One region of the Shimazuella sp. NTD250 genome, then DNA from elsewhere that is predicted to be linked to it. Evidence: predicted binding sites of a transcription regulator. Region 1 holds the regulator's gene; the other holds the start of a gene.
The links. Region 1 encodes Rex, which represses fermentation and respiration genes when NADH is low (regulators of the CRP and FNR family bind a similar motif). Its sites were predicted from a motif close to TTGTGAAATATTTCACAA; they were not measured.

Region 1 (10,376 bases):
ATGAAGATCAGCCTTTGTTTACAAGGAATATTTGTATATAATAAAAGTATCGTATCCCGTCCTACAACCAGCATTGCTGGAGAATGTGAGCATCAGATGTTCAAGCTGTCCAAGTTCTCCGAGCGTACCCGTCGGAACCTGCTCCTCGCCGGTGTCAGTGTTCTCATCGCTGCATTCTTCTACGTCATCACGAACTCCGTGGTGGGTATGTACAACATGATCGAGCACGTCCAGCATGCTCCCGTGGCCACGTCCACGGTCGAGCACTCCTTCGAGCGGCAGGTTCAGCGTTCTGTCGTCATCAACGTTGACGTCGACGACACCGTGAAGGGTGTGAAGAGCACCTTCAACAGTTGGAAGAAGACCGCCGGTGAGCAGGTGGAGCAGCACAGCGCCCCGACCATCGGAAACTTCCTCCGGTGGATGATCGTTCTGATGATCGGAGGACCGATCGTCAGCCTGATCCTGTGCATCCCTCTCGCAGCGTCGGAAGCAAGGTAGTCGTAGCCAATACACATCACTGTCCCCCGTAAATCCATAACTTAAATATAGATTATAGGGAGGTTAGCCTAGAGGCTGGCCTTTTTTTGTGTTTTTTACAAGGGTTGTATTCCCCTCATCTTTGTATATAATAAGCACATAACAACATCCGTCCAATCTAGGAGCTGGGATCATGAGGATCCGTGTCGCACTGTTCGCTGTGGCAGTCGCTGGTTTTTTCGTCCTTTCGATCATCGGAGCGCAGCTTGAAGCGCTGGAATCCGGACTTGGAATGCTCGGTCTGGAGGTCGAAAACCCGATGACCAAGATCTTCGAAGCTCTTGGCTCTGTCCTTGAGGTCATAGCTTGGATCACCCTTATCGTCGGGGGTGTGTACTTGTACTTCAAGCTCAATCCGAACAAGAGGTACTAGTCTCTGGCTGAGTACCATACAGCTTAATCCAACAAAGAGCCGATTTGGACGGAAGGACAGTGTGTCGAGTTGAGGTATTCATACATCCTCGCACATCTGTCCCCCGATAAAAAACTCATTGATATAAAAAAGAGGCTGGTCTTGTGGCTAGTCTTTTTCTGTCATATTTTACAAATTAGAAAATATCTTTTGAAAATAAAACATTACAGGTATACTGATTATGTACCTGTAGATGGCAACTGTAACAAATGAGGTTCCAATGTTCTCTACTGCTCAGAATCTGTTCTCTCCAGAAGATGACTCCATAGCTATCATCAAAGCTGGAGTACGTCATGAGTTCGACGAGACGCTGTTTTCACTCTCCATTGCGAACCCATTGGTATGGGAAGGTCTGATCTTGATCATCTGCTTCTTGGTCTTTCGGGCTGCATTCAAGGAGAGAAACTAAAGACGCCTTATTTAACTTTTGTAGGAGTAGGGCGATTGGACGTTTGTTTATGGTAGCAACACGCTAGTCATATGCATTCGTCCCCCGAAAATATTTTTTTAAAAAATAAAGTCTCCAAGACCAAGCAAAATATAGCTTGGTTTTTTCATGCCTCTATAAAAAAGTGGTATGATTAGTAAGTTCATCGAAGATAGAGAGTAGGTGAAAATATAATTGGAAAAACAAACTATACGAAAAGAAATAATTGCACTTCGGACAAAAATGAGTTCTTCAGATCGTCTGCAAGCATCACGTAAAATTTGTGAGAAAATCAAGCAACTTCCGATTTACCAAGAAGCAACTTCGATTTTGGCTTATTTTGCTGTTCGCAATGAAGTCAGTCTCTATGCCCTTATCGAAGATGCTTGGAAATCAGGAAAGAGGGTTTCGCTACCAAGTATGGAACAAGATAAGATTGTTCCTCGTTTGTTTACGACGCCCAGTACTTTGGAAACAGGAGATTTTCATATTCTGGAGCCGGATAAATCTTGTGAAAAAATAGATATCACCAAACTTGATTTGGTTTTGGTTCCTGGTGTTGCTTTTGACCAAAAAGGATATCGATTAGGTTTTGGCAAAGGTCACTATGATCGGTTTTTTGAAAATTTACCTGATGTCTACAAGTGTGGAATCGCTTACGACGAACAAATAGTGGAGACCATCTATCCAGAAGTACATGATATTCCTATGGACTTTGTGCTTACACCTAATAATAAAAACTTGCCGATTGGCAAGCCTTTCAAAGCGCAGACAGAGGGTTAGTTGCACTTATGCACCTCAGACAAGGGCACAAGTCTCGTTACGTCTCTATGCTCCTAGTCTCGCTTTGTAGATAGGATAAAATTTATACTCTCTTATCTACTAACGAGATATAAACTATGTTCCTGTGATATTTTGCCTGTTCGATTTTTTGCCGTATAATATAAGCTGGGAGGGGGTGGCTATCCTTGGCAGAACAGAAAATCCCAAAGGTAACTGCAAAAAGATTGCCATTGTATTACCGCTATTTAGAAAAGTTACATGCCATTGGCAAACAGCGGATTTCTTCTGCTGACTTAAGTGAAGCATTACAGATTGATCCAGCCACCATCCGGCGTGACTTTTCCTATCTTGGCGAACTTGGGAAAAAAGGATATGGTTACAATGTTACCTATCTATTGCAGTTTTTAAGAGATTTCCTAAAACAAGATGAGGTCACAAATGTGGTACTCATTGGAGTTGGAAATCTAGGGACAGCTTTATTGCGGTACAATTTTTACCGATCTCACAATACAAAGATTGTTGCTGGTTTTGATCAAGAGATAAGTAAGATTGGCTCCGATATAGATGGTATTCCGGTTTATTCGATGGATCGGTTAGCTGAAGTAATTTTGTTGCATCATGTGGAAGTAGCGATTCTGACTGTTCCTTTAAATGTAGCTCAGCCAACTGCTGACTTTATTGTGGATGCTGGAATTAGAGGAATCTTAAACTTTACACCTGCACGTATAACAGCACATGATCATGTACGTATTCACCATATAGATCTTACTACGGAACTTCAGACGCTTATTTATTTTCTGAAAAAGTTTCCAACAGATGAAAATCTGGAAGAGGAAGAGTTTTAAGGGGTTAATTCATGAGTGAAAAAGAATACCAGCCATTAGTAGATCATCTCACTGAACTTAGGCGCCGACTTATATGGGTCCTTGCTACTTTTGTTGTTGGTTTAGTTGTGAGTTTCATCTATGCAGCAGATATCTTTAAGATCATCAGTAAGGATGCCAATGAGCATTTTGCGTTGTATGCTCTGTCTCCAGCTGATTCATTTAAAATTTATATGCAAATCTCGCTGGTAGCAGCATTTATTCTCGCTTTACCTGTGCTGCTCTACCATCTTTGGCAATTTGTACGTCCTGGACTGGAAGAGAGAGAACAAAAAGCGGCTCTCATCTATATTCCAGTCGCATTCCTTCTTTTTATCGGGGGATTAGCTTTTGGGTATTTTTTAGTCTTTCCATTGATGATTGATTTCCTTACGAACATATCGAAAGAACTTGGTGTTAAACAGATGTATGGGATTTATCAGTACATCAGTTTTATGTTGAATGTGATTGTGCCCTTGGCATTATTATTTTTGCTTCCTGTTGTTGTTCTCTTTTTAACACGTTTGAGACTGATCACACCTTCCTTATTGATCAAAGTGCGTAAGGTTGCGTACATGATTTTAATTGTGATTGCTCTTATTATCACACCAGATTTACTTTCCAACTTCTTGGTTGCTGTTCCATTGATCTTGTTATATGAGTTGAGCATTGGATTATCTGTTTGGTTATATCGACGGATCGAAAGAGAAACAGCACTAGAAGAAATAGAGAATGAAGACTAGGATTTTTTTTCACAGAGAGCTTGCAAAATGTGTCTTTGATGATTAATATAAGTAGTGGGTGTTAGCACTCGCCGACGATGAGTGCTAATAAACGAACGACAAAAAGGAGGTTTTCCTACTATGATCAAACCACTTGGTGATCGAGTCATTCTAGAAGCTGTTGAGAAAGAAGAAACAACCGCTAGCGGTATTGTACTACCTGATTCCGCTAAGGAAAAACCACAAGAAGGCAGAATTGTTGCAGTAGGTGCTGGACGTGTCGATGAAAACGGCAACCGTGTTGCGTTAGAAGTAAACGCTGGCGACCTCGTAATTTTCTCCAAATATGCTGGAACCGAAGTGAAATATGGTGAGAAAGAATACCTCATTTTACGTGAAAGCGATATCCTTGCAGTTATTGAGTAATTTTTACATAAGAAGGGAGATTTTTAAAAATGGCTAAAGAGATTAAGTTCAGTGAAGACTCTCGTCGTGCGATGCTTCGCGGTGTGGATGCACTTGCAGATGCAGTAAAAGTAACATTGGGGCCAAAAGGCCGTAACGTTGTATTGGAACGTAAATTTGGTTCTCCACTTATTACAAACGACGGTGTTACCATTGCAAAAGAAATCGAATTAGAAGATGCTTTTGAAAATATGGGAGCTCAATTGGTAAAAGAAGTAGCTACCAAAACAAACGATATCGCAGGGGATGGAACTACTACTGCTACCGTACTAGCTCAAGCGATCATCCGTGAAGGATTGAAAAACGTAGCTGCTGGTGCAAATCCTATGATCGTTCGTAAAGGTATTGAAAAAGCAGTTGCAACAGCTGTGACTCAAATCCAAGAGATTGCAAAACCAATCGAAGGTAAAGAGTCTATTGCTCAAGTAGCAGCTATCTCTGCAAACGAAGAAGAAGTAGGTAAATTGATCGCTGAAGCGATGGAAAAAGTCGGTAACGATGGTGTTATCACTGTAGAAGAATCCAAAGGGATTACTACCGAGCTAGAAGTAGTAGAAGGTATGCAATTTGACCGTGGATACATTGCATCCTACATGGTAACTGATACAGACAAAATGGAAGCAGTATTAGATGATCCATATATTCTTATCACAGATAAGAAAATCAGCAACATCCAAGAGATTCTTCCAATTTTGGAAAAAGTAGTACAACAAGGACGCCCTATCTTGATCATCGCTGAAGATCTAGAAGGGGAAGCTCTTACCACTATCGTTGTGAACAAACTTCGTGGAACCTTTACTGCTGTAGCTGTAAAAGCTCCTGGATTTGGTGATCGTCGTAAAGCTATGCTAGAAGACATCGCTATTCTCACTGGTGGTCAAGTTATTACAGAAGATCTCGGTCTCGATTTGAAAACGACTGGTCTAGAATCTCTAGGTAATGCACGTCAAGTACGTATAAACAAAGACAACACCATTGTTGTAGATGGTTCTGGTGAAGTTTCCGACATCAAAGCTCGTGTTTCCCACATTCGTCAACAAATCGAAGAAACCACTTCTGAATTTGACAAAGAGAAATTGCAAGAGCGCTTGGCAAAACTTTCTGGTGGTGTAGCAGTTATCAAAGTTGGTGCAGCTACTGAAACCGAATTGAAAGAGAAAAAACTTCGCATCGAAGATGCTCTAAACTCCACACGTGCAGCAGTGGAAGAAGGTATTGTATCCGGTGGGGGTACTGCGCTTGTTAATGTAATTCGTGCAGTAGAAGAACTAGAGGCTTCTCTTCCAATCGGAGATGAAAAAACTGGTGTATCTATCATCAAACGTTCCCTAGAAGAACCAGTACGCCAAATTGCACACAATGCAGGTCTTGAAGGTTCTGTAATTGTAGAGCGTCTGAAAAAAGAAGATGTTGGGGTAGGTTTCAATGCACTATCTGGAGAATGGGTTAACATGATCCAGGCTGGTGTGGTTGATCCAGCTAAAGTTACTCGTTCTGCACTGCAAAATGCTGCATCTGTTGCTGCAATGGTTCTTACCACTGAAGCTGTTGTTGCAGATAAACCAGAAGAAAACAAAGCTCCAGCTATGCCTGATATGGGTGGCATGGGCGGAATGGGCGGCATGATGTAATATACATCATAAAACCTTGAACAATATCAGAAAAGGTCTTTCATCCGTTTTGAATGGATGGAAGACCTTTTTCTTTTTTGTTGTCACAAATAGAAAATGAACCTTCTGATAAGATGGTTCAAGTTAGAAATGTTGCTATTTTTGCAAGGCAATTATCAATTATTAATGTGGAGATCGATAGGTAAAATGAATAATTAAATCTTTAATAGGTATACTTCATTATAAATAAGTATAAAAGTATTGTTAATTCATATAAGATGTGCTAATCTTTATGAAAGCGTATACAGAACGGATTGTAACTGTTAAATCAGGCAAAACCGATCACCTTGGAAAAGGTAAGGTCTTGCCTTTTTCTGTTATCGGAGGTGACAAGGTGAAAATTAGTAAAATATTAAACAATAATGCAGTTATCTCAAGTAAAGATAAACAAGAGATTATCGTTATTGGACGAGGAATTGCTTTTAGTAAGCGTGTTGGAGATGAGATTGACCAGCAGCAGATCGATAAGATTTTCACTTTGGAAAACGAAGATACGATGAAAAAGTTCAAGTCCTTGATTACGAATATGCCTATTGAATATATGGAGTTATCTGAGAAGATAATTGCATATGCAAAAATGAAATTAGGAAAAAAGCTCAATGATAGTATTTATATTCATTTGACGGATCACATTCATTTTGCTATCGATCGGTATAAAAATAATTTACCGATTAAAAATGGATTGCTATGGGAAACCAAGCAATTTTACAAAGAGGAATATGAAATTGGCTTAGAGGCATTAAATATGGTTTGTGATCAATTTGGTGTGATTTTACCAGAAGATGAAGCTGCTTTTCTTGCGCTTCATATCGTGAATGCTGAGTTGAATGAAGAGATGCCTGTTTTGAAAAATATGACAAAAGTACTGCAAGAAATATTAACGATTGTACGCTATCATTTTAAAATCGATTTTAATGAAAATAACTTAACCTATTATCGTTTTATTACTCATTTGAAGTTTTTTTCCCAGCGTTTAGTCAAAGGAAGTCATTATCATAGTAAAACGGATGATGATTTATATCAGATTATCCAAAAAAAGTACTCAGAAGCGTATAGTTGTTCGCGGAAAATAAAGAAATTTATTGAAAATAGTTATACCTACGAATTAACAGATGAAGAAATGATTTACTTGACTATCCATATCGAGCGAGTCGTAAAAAATAATAACGAACAATAGGGGTTGTAACCTTGTGGGCAAAACCTGAGCAGATCATTCCATTTGAATGGCTGCTTAGGTTTTTTTATTCCTATTTTTGACTACACAATACAGCTTCAGATAAGGGAGTGTAAATATGAATTACGAAGACTTTGCCAAAGAAATAGTCCAATTAGTCGGTGGGAAGCAAAATATTTCTAGTCTTGTACATTGTGCGACTCGCTTGCGATTTAAATTAAAGGATGTTAAGAAGGCAGATAAGGAAAATCTACAGCATTTGCAGGGTGTGTTAAGCGTTGTGGAAAGTGGCGGACAATTTCAAGTTGTGGTCGGAAGCGATGTTCCAGAGGTTTATAAAGAAATTAAAAAAATCGCCGATCTAGATAACGCAAGAAATGATGGATCAAAAAATAAGTCGAATATGGGAACACAAATTTTTGAAGTCATTTCGGGTAGTTTTTCTCCGTTGCTAGGAGCGATTTCTGGAGCAGGTATGCTAAAAGCATTATTAGCTATTTTAACAATGACAGGATTATTATCTGATAAAAGTGGAACTTACTTTATTTTATCAGCAGCAGCAAATGCGATTTTTTACTTCCTCCCTATTTTTCTAGGAATTACAGTGGCGAAAAAGCTAGGGGCGAATCCTTATGTAGGGGGGATTATTGGGGCCGCCTTATTAGAACCAAACTTTACTGGCTTGCTAAAAAATACTGGTGATATCTCACATTTTCTAGGCATTCCAGTTGTTTTGATGAATTATTCATCTACTGTTTTTCCAGTATTTATCGCTGTCTGTATATATGCGGTTTTAGATAAATTTCTAAAGAAAATCATTCATAAAGACTTACAAATATTTTTGGTTCCGATGCTCGTGCTGATGATCATCGTACCATTGACCGTTATAGCATTTGGCCCATTTGGCGTATATCTTGGAAATGCTATCAGTCATGGTGTTAGCTTTTTGAGTGCAAAAAGTGGAATCTTAACAGGAGCTGTGATGGGTGCAGCTTGGACATTTTTAACCCTATTAGGTCTTCATTGGGGCTTGGTGCCACTCTTTTTACAAAATATAACATCTGGAGGCGATCCGCTTTTAGCGATGATAGGTGCTGCTCCTTTTGCTCAGATGGGACTTGCCCTCGGTATTTTCTTAAAAACAAAGGACAAAAATTTAAAAACAATTGCCGGCTCAGCGTTTTTACCTGCTGTATTGTCCGGTATAACAGAACCAATTCTTTATGGATTGCTGCTTCGATACAAAAAGACTATTCCTTATGTTGTGATTGCCGGAGCGGTTGGCGGTGCAATCGTTGGTTCAGTTGGAGCAAAAGCAAAAGTATTTATCGCACCTGCTTTTACAAGTATTCCAACAGTCACACCGATGGCATTTTACGCAATTGCGATGTTGACAGCCTTTTTTGGGGTCATGATTTTAACTTTATTATTCGGTTATGAAGACAGAAAGAAGAAAGAAGGAGAAAAAATCCCAGCAAATGATCAACTGACGGTAAAAAGAGAATCTATCATCAGTCCGCTAACGGGGATTGTCAAGCCGTTATCAGAAGTAGATGATCAAGTATTTAATTCAGGAACAATGGGTAAGGGTATCGCAATTGAGCCGACGATTGGAAAAGTAGTTTCTCCTGTAAATGGTGTAGTTTCAACTATTTTCCCAACAGGTCATGCAATTGGTATTACCTCTGATAATGGAGCAGAAATTTTAATTCATATTGGAATCAATACGGTTCAATTAGAAGGAAAATATTATACAGCCCAGATCAAACAAGGAGATCGAGTAAAACAAGGAGACCTATTGGTTCAATTCGATATTGAGAAAATTAAAGAAGCTGGTTATTCCGTAATTACCCCGATAATTATTACAAATACTAATCGTTATGTGGATGTGATCGAAACCGACAAAGAAACGATTCGCGAAAAAAATGTTTTGTTGACATTAGTCTATTAATTATTTTAATCAAGTATTTTTTATTTGCTGCCAAGGAGGCTGACAAAATGAATGATAAAAAGAGATTTCCGGAAGGATTTTTATGGGGTGGGGCTACTGCGGCTAATCAATTGGAAGGAGGATTTCGGGAAGGAAATAAAGGCCTAAATATTGCTGACGTTTTACCAGGAGGAAAAGAGCGCCTGCAGATTTTAAAATCTACTGGTTTTGATTTTGAGATTCATAACGACAGATATACCTACCCTAACCATGATGCGATTGATTTTTATCATCGTTACAAAGAAGACATCGCTTTGTTTGCAGAGATGGGATTCAAATGCTATCGCATGTCTATTGCTTGGACAAGGATTTTCCCAAATGGAGATGAGTTAGAACCAAATGAAGCAGGCTTAGCCTTTTATGATCGGGTTTTCGATGAATTACAAAAACATGGTATTGAGCCAGTGGTCACCTTGTCACACTATGAAATGCCTGTTTATTTAGTGAAAAACTATGGAGGATGGAGAAGTCGCGATGTAGTTGCTTTTTTTGAAAGATATGCAAAAACTGTTTTTCACCGCTATAAAGATAAGGTGAAGTATTGGTTAACTTTTAATGAAATTAATGCTGGTCTGGAAATGCCAATTATGGGTCTAGGTTTTGCTATTCATCAGGAAGAAGATAAATACCAGCCAACATTTCAAGCTTATCACCATCAATTCGTTGCGAGTAGTTTAGCTGTGAAGGCATGTCATGAGATCATATCTGATGCAAAAATTGGCTGTATGCTTGTATATGCACCTACGTATTCATATGATTGTAATCCTGAAAATGTCATGTACGCTCTTGATGAAGCGCGTTTGTTCAATAATTTTTGCGGAGATGTTCAAGTCAGAGGTGAATATCCTGCTTTTATTCAGCGCTATTTTAAAGAACATCATATTCAACTTGACATTCAACCAAGTGATTTAGAATTGTTGAAAACGTATCCTGTTGATTTTATCAGTCTTAGTTATTATATGTCGCGTACAGAAAAAAAGGAGAAAAATGCAGAGGAAACAGGAGAAGGAAATATATTAGGAGGAGTTAAAAATCGGTTTTTACAAGCGAGTGAGTGGGGATGGGAAATAGATCCGATCGGCTTAAGAATCTCGCTTAATGAGTTGTATGACAGATATCGAAAACCATTATTTATTGTGGAAAATGGCTTAGGTGCAAAAGACAGAGTAGAAGCAGATGGTTCTATTTTTGATGATTATCGTATTGCATATTTACGTGATCATATTTTACAGATGCTTGAAGCAGTTGAAGATGGTGTCGAACTCATGGGTTATACTCCTTGGGGTTGTATTGATTTAGTCAGCGCTTCTACAGGTGAAATGTCAAAGCG
Region 2 (10,376 bases), on a different contig from region 1:
CGCTTTCATAAACATCTCTCCTCTTTAGTTAAAATGTGAACAATTTTTAACTTTTCTTCTGTATTAAAAAAATATCAAAGTTAAAATATAGGAACAACCAAGTAAACGAATAAAATTATGCAGAATGGCATAATAAGAAACAGGATTCCCTTTTATACAAGAAGAAACTGTGAATCCATTTAAAAAAATGTTCCTAGAAAATAGCCATCCGTATATAACAAAAAAACTCCCTATATCCAAGGAGTTTGATTGGTGGACAGTAGAGGAATCGAACCTCTGACCTCTTCCATGTCTAGTAACGCAGCAAGTTAATCTAGTTATTCCGTGCAGGAAATCCAATAAAATTGCAGGTTTTCAAAATTCCATTTGCTACTTGATCCCTTCTATTTACCCTAGTTCTCATAAGTGCGTGGTCAATTTGTGGTCAAATTCTTTCACTAAATTCAATTTGAAAAGTACAAATATGAATCTCTAGATAGAGTGGCCAGTCAGCACTGTTCATCGGTGTCTTGAAGTGCTATTTCGTTTTTGGTTTATTTTGCACTAGTACTAGCTTGAATTTGAGAAGTGATTTGTTTATGTGTAATTGATTTTATAAGTCCATCAAAGTAAGCGAATTTTTCCTCTTTATTCGCAGATATTATCGTATAATCTGCTATTAATTTCATATTACCTAATCCATGGGTCATAAGTACCTGTTTTGTTTTCCAGATTCGATCTTCCAACGTTTTTTTGCTAGATGAGTTTATAGGGGCTTTTAAATGAATATGAACTTCCATGTTTGGATCTAATACCTTAGGAAGTGGAGTGGTTACAGCTTTTTTTAGTGCTTTTTTGTAATCGATCTCCTGAGCATTCGGTTTACTGTAAGGAGTATTCACCAACACATAAATATGATCCGTTTGTTCTCCAAAAATGTTTTTGATTAGTGGAGATACTTCTTCCTCTGCTTGATATTTCCAAACATCTTCTCTTCCTAAACCATTATCAGCTATTAGTTGTTCATAAATATCAGTAGGATTATGAATATAGGCTACTGCAATAGGGCCAAACATGCCACTGCCATTCAATCCTTCTGTAAATGGGCCATTATGGTAATGAACCTCTAAAACAGCTTTTGCAAATCCATTGTCCATCAGTTGATTTCTAACCTTCCAAATAAGAGTTGATACCTCTTTTAACTGTTTGGGATCAGATATACTATGAAGATCAAGACGAATGGTAAGCTGTGGACCAGAAAAAAAACCAACTTCATATATGGATTTCTCTAGAGCACTTTTAATATTGTTTCTGATCTTCTTATGACAATCATCACATGTAAAATCTACTCGAACATACATTTGGGATATTTGGTCACCTGATACACCACTTAATATTTGTTTCACTTCATTGGATGCTTGATATTCATATAGCGTCTTTAAATAGCTATCATCACCTTCTCCTTCTTTTACAGTAAAGGTGATATCTGGTTGATCAACTGGATAAACAGTAGCACGCCAAATCATTGTATTTGGCATATCAACATTATATTCTTCACATCCACTGTCTTTGATAGCAAACTTCTTTCCATACTTTTTCTCCAATGTTTGCAATTTCTCTTGTAACTGCCCATCTTTCCCGGTGGAATAACATCGACCAAAAAGAATGGTTGATAAACTGCATCCTGTAAAAAGAGGTAAAGAGATGAATAAACAAAGAGACCAGACAAGCATTTTTTTCCACATATCCATCCCAGCCTTCTATTGCATTTTGTATATGCTCAATATAAACGAACATAATATTCTTTATATATTCAAATACTTATACAATAGGAAAATACTTGTGATTGATTTTGTTAGTAGTGACGAATACCATTTTAAAGATACCTTAAACAATACTTACACAACATATGAAAATGGTCAAAAAATGGCCTGATAAGGCCGAAATGTTTGATTGCTATCGGAAAGGCGATATATTAAAGGAGATTTTAAATGAACAAAGAACTTTACTTTACCTATCAGTGACAATATGAGAAAGGAGATTTAAAGTTTTGCCCACGTTGTGGGCACCACTTCTCAATAGAAGATTTACGATGACGTCAATTCTTTCTTGAGCTGTCTTTTCCTTTTACACTTACCCATGATGTCACCCCAATTAAAAAATTCTGTTCAAAATAATTGGGTAATAATATTTTAGTGTAATAAAGGTCTACAATCTGCATTTTCTCCGCTAAAACCCCATCTGCATACAACAAAAAAACTCCCTATTTCTAAGGAGTTTGATTGGTGGGCAGTAGAGGAATCGAACCTCCGACCTCTTCCGTGTCAAGGAAGCGCTCTCCCCCTGAGCTAACCGCCCTTATGCAACTGTATGGTGGGCCCAACAGGACTCGAACCTGTGACCGATCGGTTATGAGCCGACTGCTCTACCAACTGAGCTATAGGCCCGGAATATTTGCAATAATTGGTAAACGTAAAACGAAATGGCGGGGCTGACGGGATTCGAACCCGCGGTCTCCTGCGTGACAGGCAGGCATGTTAGGCCTCTACACCACAGCCCCATATTTGGTTGCGGGGGCAGGATTTGAACCTGCGACCTTTGGGTTATGAGCCCAACGAGCTACCGAGCTGCTCCACCCCGCGTCAGTGGCGACATTTGTTATTATACTATGGGCACATCTAACATGCAAGTATAAGTTTATAAATTTTTTCTCCATATATATTTTACTCCAAACCGACCTTTACGAGAACGAAAAACTTCTACACGATCTGGACTATCGTAGCCATAAAGCCACCAGTCTTCTTCCATACGTGCAGCCAAACATCTCGCTTGGAATTTTGTCTCATATAATTTCAACCAATAAACCCAATTTGTTGACATTTGGATAGTTCACCTCTTACTTCTAGTGTACCTAATTACTATCTGTTTCATGCTTAACGGACGCTTCTCATCCGAATGTATGATTCCTCATCGCAAAAGGATATACCTTTAAAAATTAATATTTATTTCATTTGTTATTCTTAATCATTTATATTTTGGATAAAATGGACACCATGCTCCACTCCTGCACATACAAAAAAAATTCATCTCCATACCTTATTATTACAGGCAGATGCTTGTTAGCTGTTCCCTCCTCCATTTAACCGAGTTTAGACACTCGGTTTTTCTGTATAAAAAAAGAGGTTCCATTTAGATAGATGGAACCTCTACATCGTTTGCTACAAATAAGCATCAATATCTTCCATTTCTTCTTCGCCTTCTTCTTCATCCCTCAGTCTATGTGCAATTCGTCCTGAAGCTGCTGCTGCAATGCTTGCAACTAAATCATCGATAAAGGTATTTACTGGACCATTTTTTGTCGTGTCCAGTTCTTTTATAATGCCAATTTTATGTTTATCTAGGTGTCCGAAAGTAGTAACTGCAATACTTCCATACCCAAAAACAGAGCCAAGAGCTAGTGTTTCATCACACCCAAATAATCCTTCATCAGAGCGAACCAGTGATAGCAATGGTTCAGACAGCATATCTCGTTCAGCTAAAATGTCCAATTCGATTCCCACTAAAATAGCATGTTGAATTTCACGTTTTTTCAAAACCGCAAGGACACTTTCCACACAAGCTTCCAACTGTAGGTTTGGAGCATAAGGTTTCTGCATCTGATACACAATATCTGCGATGGCGGCTATCGAAACACCACGATCTTTTAGTTTTTGCATAACAGCCATTTTGATTTCCTTGTTTAAAACTTTTCTCATTTTTATACTCCCCCTGTTTCCAAATCATAAACGAAATACTTTAGAAAGGAAACCCAATAAATTAAAATAAAGCAGTGTCTGAAGGAGAGTATCAAACTTATTTATTCGCTGCTGCCCTGAGTCTTTCTACTGTACTATAAGGTGTGGTGCATGTGCCTAAATTGGCATGATGCATTTGACCATTTCGTACACCATGATAATCCGAACCTGCAGTCGGAATAAGATTAAATTGTTCAGCCAATGCCTCATATCGAATTTTATCTTCTTCCGTGTGATCAGGGTGATTCACTTCTATACCAGTGAGTCCCATTTCGACAATGGTTGGGATGAGATCATCGCGATGATATATCCCAGGATGGGCCATGACTGCTACTCCACCTGCTTCTTTGATTGCTTGAATGGCTTCATCTGGGGATGTATTATTTAGCCGAACAAACGCTACACCATCTGTACCTAAATATTTATCAAATGCTTCATTTAAATCTCCTACCAGTCCCCTTTCAACAAGTATTTGACCAATATGCACTCGACCTACATTTTTTTGTTCAGAGTTAATTTCTTGTTTGGACTCCACTTCATCGATTGTAATATAGATTCCTAATTGTTCTAACTCCTCTAAAACTAAGTGATTACGCTCTTTTCTCATGTTTTGTTGTCTATCCAAAAGTCGCTGAAATGCAGGATGATAGGGGTCAATAAAATATGCTAAGATATCGATTGCTTGTCCATCCAATACTGTACTCATTTCCACTGCGGGTACAATTTCTACTCCTAATTTTTGCCCAGCAATTAACGCTTCTTGATATCCTCCTGCGGTATCATGATCGGTAATTGCTATTGCTTCTAAACCCAGTTCGGCAGCAAGTTTCACAACTTCTGTCGGGGTTTGGGTTCCGTCTGACATTATCGTATGAGAATGTAAATCTGCTCTTTTCATCCTATCACCTCATCATCTATCATACCAAAAAAGGCACCCTTTCATGGGTGCCTACACTCAACTTCATCTTACTTCACTGCACGGATTAATCGTTTCAATCTGGAAGCAAATTTCTCGGGGTTTTCTTGAATATTACGTGTATCTGCTGATACTCCTAATTCATTTGCTGCTTCAACCATTAATTGTTCTACATTATCGTTTTTCTTGGTTTGTTCGACACGATTTTGCTTATCCACGAAAAACGCCCCCTTTTGCTGAGTGTAGGTTTAGTATGTGTGGAATATCCAAAAATTAAACATAAAAAGCAACCCCTTCTGCATTGGAGAGATTGCTTTTTTTATTTTTGAAGTAAAACTTCGATATGCTCGTTTTCTTCCATAGAAACAACAGGATACATATTCTCAACCTGTGTAAACGCATACTGATTGTTATCCGATTGGATGGTTCCTTTGATCCAAAATCTTTTTTCCGTCCACATACGAGGGAAACTTCGGAGTTGAATCGGTCTCCATTGCTCACCAATTAAAATTACAGGCCCAGCTGAGGTAACATGGAGCAAAAACATATTTCGTTGTTCTGCTTCATCTTGATTTTTTTTCGTAACTCCGTTTTCCATCATCCAAGTACGAGCTTCAATCGTTTCTGGGATCAATCGAATGAATGGTACATATACCTTTTTAAATGCTTGAAACACATTGGCATGACCAGCAGACTCTAGCCAACGAAATAGGTGTTTACACGTGTTTAAAAATATACGCGCTGATATTGGAGTAGATTGATGATGGTCCATATACCAAACACTGAAAAAACGCGCTAATACATCTTCATTTAGAAGAGACCATTCAAATGATTGTCCAAAACGAAGGGAGAGATATTGGAATAGCGTTTCTAACGAACGTGAATACCAAGCTTGCGTACCTTTTTGTAGTTTGGTAACTTCCGAAACGTAGAACTGCTCTAAATGATTCAAGACAGATACTGGTAGTCCAGGTCTCTCTGCTTGATGTTCCATGGCAGATAAAAAGAAGTCTTGATTACTGTCTAAACGCATTTCTGTTGGAGCACTTGTCAATTGTTGCTCCATTGTTTCTAATTCATTTGCTCTTTGAATCGACCAACCGAGTACTCTCCAGCTGGTTTCTCGAATCGTAAGTTCTTGTTGTTCATCATCATGGTGGTTGTATTTCTCTAGCTGCACGAGTATCTCCCCTCTCATCTCATGCACAAACGATGTATAAGGGCCAAATAGTTCATAGCGATTTCCTATCCGTATGAGCCTGGCGAACACCAGTTTGTCTCTTGGTATAGCATCTTGTTTCATCACCTCATAGTCTTTATTCGTCTGGAGCGAGCGAAATGTCATCGTCTCCTGATCAGAGTCCAACATTTCAAAACAAGAAAAAGTTAATTCTGATAGGCTTTGAATCACTCTTTCTCCATCCATTCGATGATGTCGAATAGTGGATGCCCAAAGTTCTACTGGCCGTCTTCCGTTCATGCATGGTGCATCAAATAGCAAATAATAATGAAACGAGAAAGCAAAGCTTTTGGGAATAGGTTGATCTAAAGGTAACTGTAATATTTCTTTAAATCGGGTAGCCCATTTATCTTGATCATCTACTTTGGCATATCGATGAAACCATTTATCTAGATAGAGAGCAATTCCCCTTTCTGCCCTCTTTCTCGATTTTCTCTAGTCAATTCAGCTTGGTGAAAAACGATCACACGTTCACAACATTTTTTATACTTTTTACCACTGCCGCAAGTGCAGGGTTGATTTCGACCTACCATACTAACACCTCGGATGGAAATTTCCTTGTAATCCAGTATATCGGAAATAAGCATATAAGACAAAGAAAATTTCAAAAAAAGTCCACAGACAAAATATTTGTGTTATGTATCAGGTTCGATGAAAAACCAAAAAACCCTGCAATAAAATTTCATTGCAGGGTTTTCCATTACTTCACAATATGGACTTTTACATTTCGTCTGCCCCATTGTACACAATCAGCTTCACTTGAGAAATAAAGATCAATGATATGTCCTTTGATTCTTCCACCTGTATCTTCTGCAACACCGTATCCATAGCCTTCGATATAAAGTTTGGTGCCGAGTGGGATTACATCTGGATCAACAGCAACAGTTCCTTTATGAGGGGTGGTACCAGTTGCTGTTTTACTTCCATATGAAGTGTAAGCAGTTGATTCAAAGGTCATTGCTTGACCAGATAGTTCAACAGATGCAGAGATAGAACCTTCATCTTGTTTTTCTGGTTCTTTCGTTCCTAGTTTTACTAGTTCCATGACAGGAGCTACTTTATTGATTAATGTTTTGGTAAGGACAGGTTTTCCATCTTTTATCAATAGCTTCCCGTTTTTATAGAGAGCTACGATTTGATATTCTTCTTTTCCTGGTTTTCCTTTGGTTGTTACTTCTTTCTTTCCTTTTTCCAACTTGTCATCTTTTACTTCTTTGGTTGTGAATTTAATGGTTTTTGTTTCTTTTTTCACTCGCTGCTCTACTTTGTCCACAACGATCCTCATATTCTGGGTTATAGCTTCATTCATCGAAACATTTGGTTCATCCCAAGCAGATAAAAAAATCTTTCTCTCCTCTAAAAAGGAACCAACTGTTGTTTGAGAAGTGACGAAAGTACCTAGGTTCTTGCCGCCTAACTCAAGATTTACTTTACATTTACATTTTAGATCTACTGTTGTATCTCCATCTAATGATTTATTCCACGGGATAGAGGGTTGATAATTAGCTTTTAACTGTTGCACATTTTGTCCTGCACCAGCTAAAGCCTCTTCAAGTGTATTATGTAAACCCTCGCTCACAACTGTAGTTTTTCCATCACTAAATTTGACCGTCACTTTTGTCTCCATTGCAGCATAAGCGACAAAAGAACCTGATAAAAGTACTATTGCTATTACTCCTAATATTAGGAATTTCTTCATTGATCACTGTTACCGAAAAACTTAAAAATTCATTTTTAAGAAAAGGCACACTTAATTCGTATCGTCTAGACTGTCTGAAGTTTTCAGTAACAGCTTCGCACCTCCTTGTTAGGTGTACCTATTGTGTGTTGCCCATTATAACAGGACTTTTGGAGATATTCTATTTAAATGAAAAATGTTCCTTTTTTTTTCTTTTTTTTAGTTCTCATTTACTGGTAAAAACTTGTACAGTCACATATCCTTTTTTCGCTTCAGAAACAATGAGAATAGGGTTATTTCGGAGATTCTTAAACTTAAAATCAGGTCCTCCCCACGAAACAGTTGCATCTTTATTTTTGGGAACATATGGAACATTTCTGCTATGACTTTTACGTTCAATTATCGTGAGCTTTGCCTTATCTACACTGTTGAACAAGGTGGAAGATGTTTGGCATATCCCTCCTCCAATTCCTTCACTATATTCGCCTTTTACAATTATTTTGGCTTCCCGGTAACCTTTGGCTAAGGTACGCCTGCCAACGGTTTGATTGAAAGAAAAAATTTCTCCCGGCATCACCACAATATGATCAATAGCTTTAGCGGAAAGTTCAACATTATGAGATCGATTATCCATACTATTATTATAAAAAGTAGTATATGATGCTAATAATTTTCGTTTTAATTTACGAAGTTCTTTTGTAGTAAGTTTTGGACGTTGTATTTCAACGGGAATTTTTATTTTTTTCCCTATATATAAGTGAATTAAATCCATCCAACTATCCATTTCGGACAGGATGACTTTTCCCCCCGATTTTTCTGGTACAATTTGTCGATTTTCATAGTGTGCAGACGTGGGGTTGTGATTGATTTGTTTCGCAATTTTAGCAAACCAACGATGTAACTCCTGACGATCTAACGTCGTTGGATCTATGCCGTCAAAACCAGCTTGACGCAAATCCAAATACCACTGTTTTTCCCCATATGTTACATGAATGACTGGATTAGGAGACCCATCTTGAAAAATCGGGGGTAAAAGCAGAAGCATACAAGCATATAAATAAGTAAACAAAAAAATCCCCCCTTCTGTATATAGTTTGTACAAAGAAGACGGGACTTACCAAAACAAATTTATGCAATTAGAAAATGAATTACATAGGTGATCCAATAATTTATTCCAAAAATCGCCATTGGGTAAATAATTACAAGATTCAATACAAATAAGAAAGGAATAAAGATTAAAAAATTCCAATGTTTTGTCTTATGCCGAACAACTTGCATACCAATAAAAGAACCAAGCGCTCCTCCTAGCGCAGCAACGAGAAAAAGTCTCTTTTCAGGAATTCTTTGTTGACTCAGCTTTGCTTGTTTTTTATCATAAAGCATTTGAGAAAATCCAAATATATTGGCAACCACGATATAAATGATAACGAAGATATTCATAAAATTATTTTATCAGATAGACAAACTTGCATCAAGACATTGTGAATCACTTAACAAATTATGATCAATTAATGACGTTTTTCTTTATATATCATAAAAAGTATGTGAAACAGTGTACAAAGTTGTTCACAGAGAGTAAGATAATTGTATACAATTTAGACATTGATGAAGGAGGACTCAAAAATGGATTCTGCCTTTTGGAGTCGAATGCTTACTGAAGAGACACTTGCTTTTCACATTATCTGGGCTGCCATTGGAGTCGGAGTTCCTATATTTGTAAGTTTAGCAGAATTTATAGGTATTCGTAAGAAAGACATGCATTACACGATGATGGCAAAGCGCTGGACACGTGGATTTGTAATCACGGTTGCTGTCGGAGTAGTAACAGGTACATGTATCGGAGTACTGTTATCCTTGCTTTGGCCAACTTTTATGCAATTAGTTGGAAATGTGATCAGTCTGCCATTATTTTTGGAAACATTCGCGTTCTTCTTCGAAGCGATATTTTTGGGAATATACCTGTATACTTGGGATCGTTTTAAAAATCCTTATTGGCATTGGTTAACTTCTATCCCTGTCATTATCGGATCTACTCTCTCTGCAGTATTTATAACTACAGTAAATTCGTTTATGAACACTCCTGCTGGTTTTAAATTAGATGCGGCTGGGAAGGTAGTGGATATTGACCCTATCGGCGCAATGTTGAATCCTGCAACACCCTCAAAAGTAGGGCATGTTGTCTCCTCCTCGTATTTGATATCTGGCCTATTGCTAGCAGGGCTGGCAGCGTTTTTCATATTACGTGGAAGACAACATATTTATTATAGAAAAGCATTGAAATTAACAATGGTCACCACATTCATCCTGTCCATAACCACCATTTTAATGGGGGATATATCTGCAAAATTTCTAGCAGAACACCAACCAGCAAAATTAGCAGCTGCGGAGTGGCATTTTGAAACCAAGAAAGGTGCACCTCTCGTCTTATTTGGATCATTGGATCCAAAAACAAATGAAATAAAATATGCGATTGAAATTCCAAAAGCATTGAGTATTTTAGCAACAAATAACCCTAGCGGAACAGTGATTGGTTTGGATAGTATACCGAAAAATTTGTGGCCGCCTCTATATATTCATTACTTATTTGATACAAAAGTAAGTATTGGTTTCTACTTATTGTTCATAACTGCTGTATTTTTAATCCTTTGGATATGGAAAAAGGGAAATCCATTTCATCCCATCGTCTTATATGGAATCGTTATTGCAGCTCCATTGTCTTTCATCGCAATGGAACTGGGTTGGGTATTTGCGGAGGCTGGTCGTCTTCCA

Region 2: a site for Rex is predicted at 9,087-9,104, ahead of AC5WOF_RS00260 (cytochrome ubiquinol oxidase subunit I). Genes of this name have one in related genera too.

What each region holds. Positions count from the first base shown of each region.
Region 1 is NZ_JCAJZS010000004.1:441,127-451,502, forward strand. Features, by position in the region: gene AC5WOF_RS13270 (hypothetical protein) at 97-501, shown strand; gene AC5WOF_RS13275 (hypothetical protein) at 674-913, shown strand; gene AC5WOF_RS13280 (hypothetical protein) at 1,173-1,361, shown strand; gene AC5WOF_RS13285 (5-formyltetrahydrofolate cyclo-ligase) at 1,575-2,162, shown strand; gene AC5WOF_RS13290 (redox-sensing transcriptional repressor Rex) at 2,348-3,007, shown strand; gene tatC (twin-arginine translocase subunit TatC) at 3,019-3,768, shown strand; gene groES (co-chaperone GroES) at 3,889-4,173, shown strand; gene groL (chaperonin GroEL) at 4,203-5,843, shown strand; gene licT (BglG family transcription antiterminator LicT) at 6,217-7,059, shown strand; gene AC5WOF_RS13315 (beta-glucoside-specific PTS transporter subunit IIABC) at 7,175-9,007, shown strand; gene AC5WOF_RS13320 (glycoside hydrolase family 1 protein) at 9,055-10,376, shown strand, end outside.
Region 2 is NZ_JCAJZS010000001.1:40,149-50,524, forward strand. Features, by position in the region: gene AC5WOF_RS00185 (hypothetical protein) at 534-1,730, opposite strand; gene AC5WOF_RS00190 (hypothetical protein) at 2,078-2,230, opposite strand; tRNA gene AC5WOF_RS00195 (tRNA-Val) at 2,263-2,337, opposite strand; tRNA gene AC5WOF_RS00200 (tRNA-Ile) at 2,351-2,426, opposite strand; tRNA gene AC5WOF_RS00205 (tRNA-Asp) at 2,463-2,539, opposite strand; tRNA gene AC5WOF_RS00210 (tRNA-Met) at 2,545-2,621, opposite strand; gene AC5WOF_RS00215 (hypothetical protein) at 2,677-2,859, opposite strand; gene AC5WOF_RS00220 (phosphatidylglycerophosphatase A family protein) at 3,198-3,734, opposite strand; gene AC5WOF_RS00225 (PHP domain-containing protein) at 3,832-4,671, opposite strand; gene AC5WOF_RS00230 (hypothetical protein) at 4,740-4,907, opposite strand; gene AC5WOF_RS00235 (hypothetical protein) at 5,009-6,169, opposite strand; gene AC5WOF_RS00240 (SEC-C metal-binding domain-containing protein) at 6,319-6,516, opposite strand; gene AC5WOF_RS00245 (3D domain-containing protein) at 6,630-7,628, opposite strand; gene AC5WOF_RS00250 (VanW family protein) at 7,834-8,676, opposite strand; gene AC5WOF_RS00255 (DUF1294 domain-containing protein) at 8,736-9,047, opposite strand; gene AC5WOF_RS00260 (cytochrome ubiquinol oxidase subunit I) at 9,231-10,376, shown strand, end outside.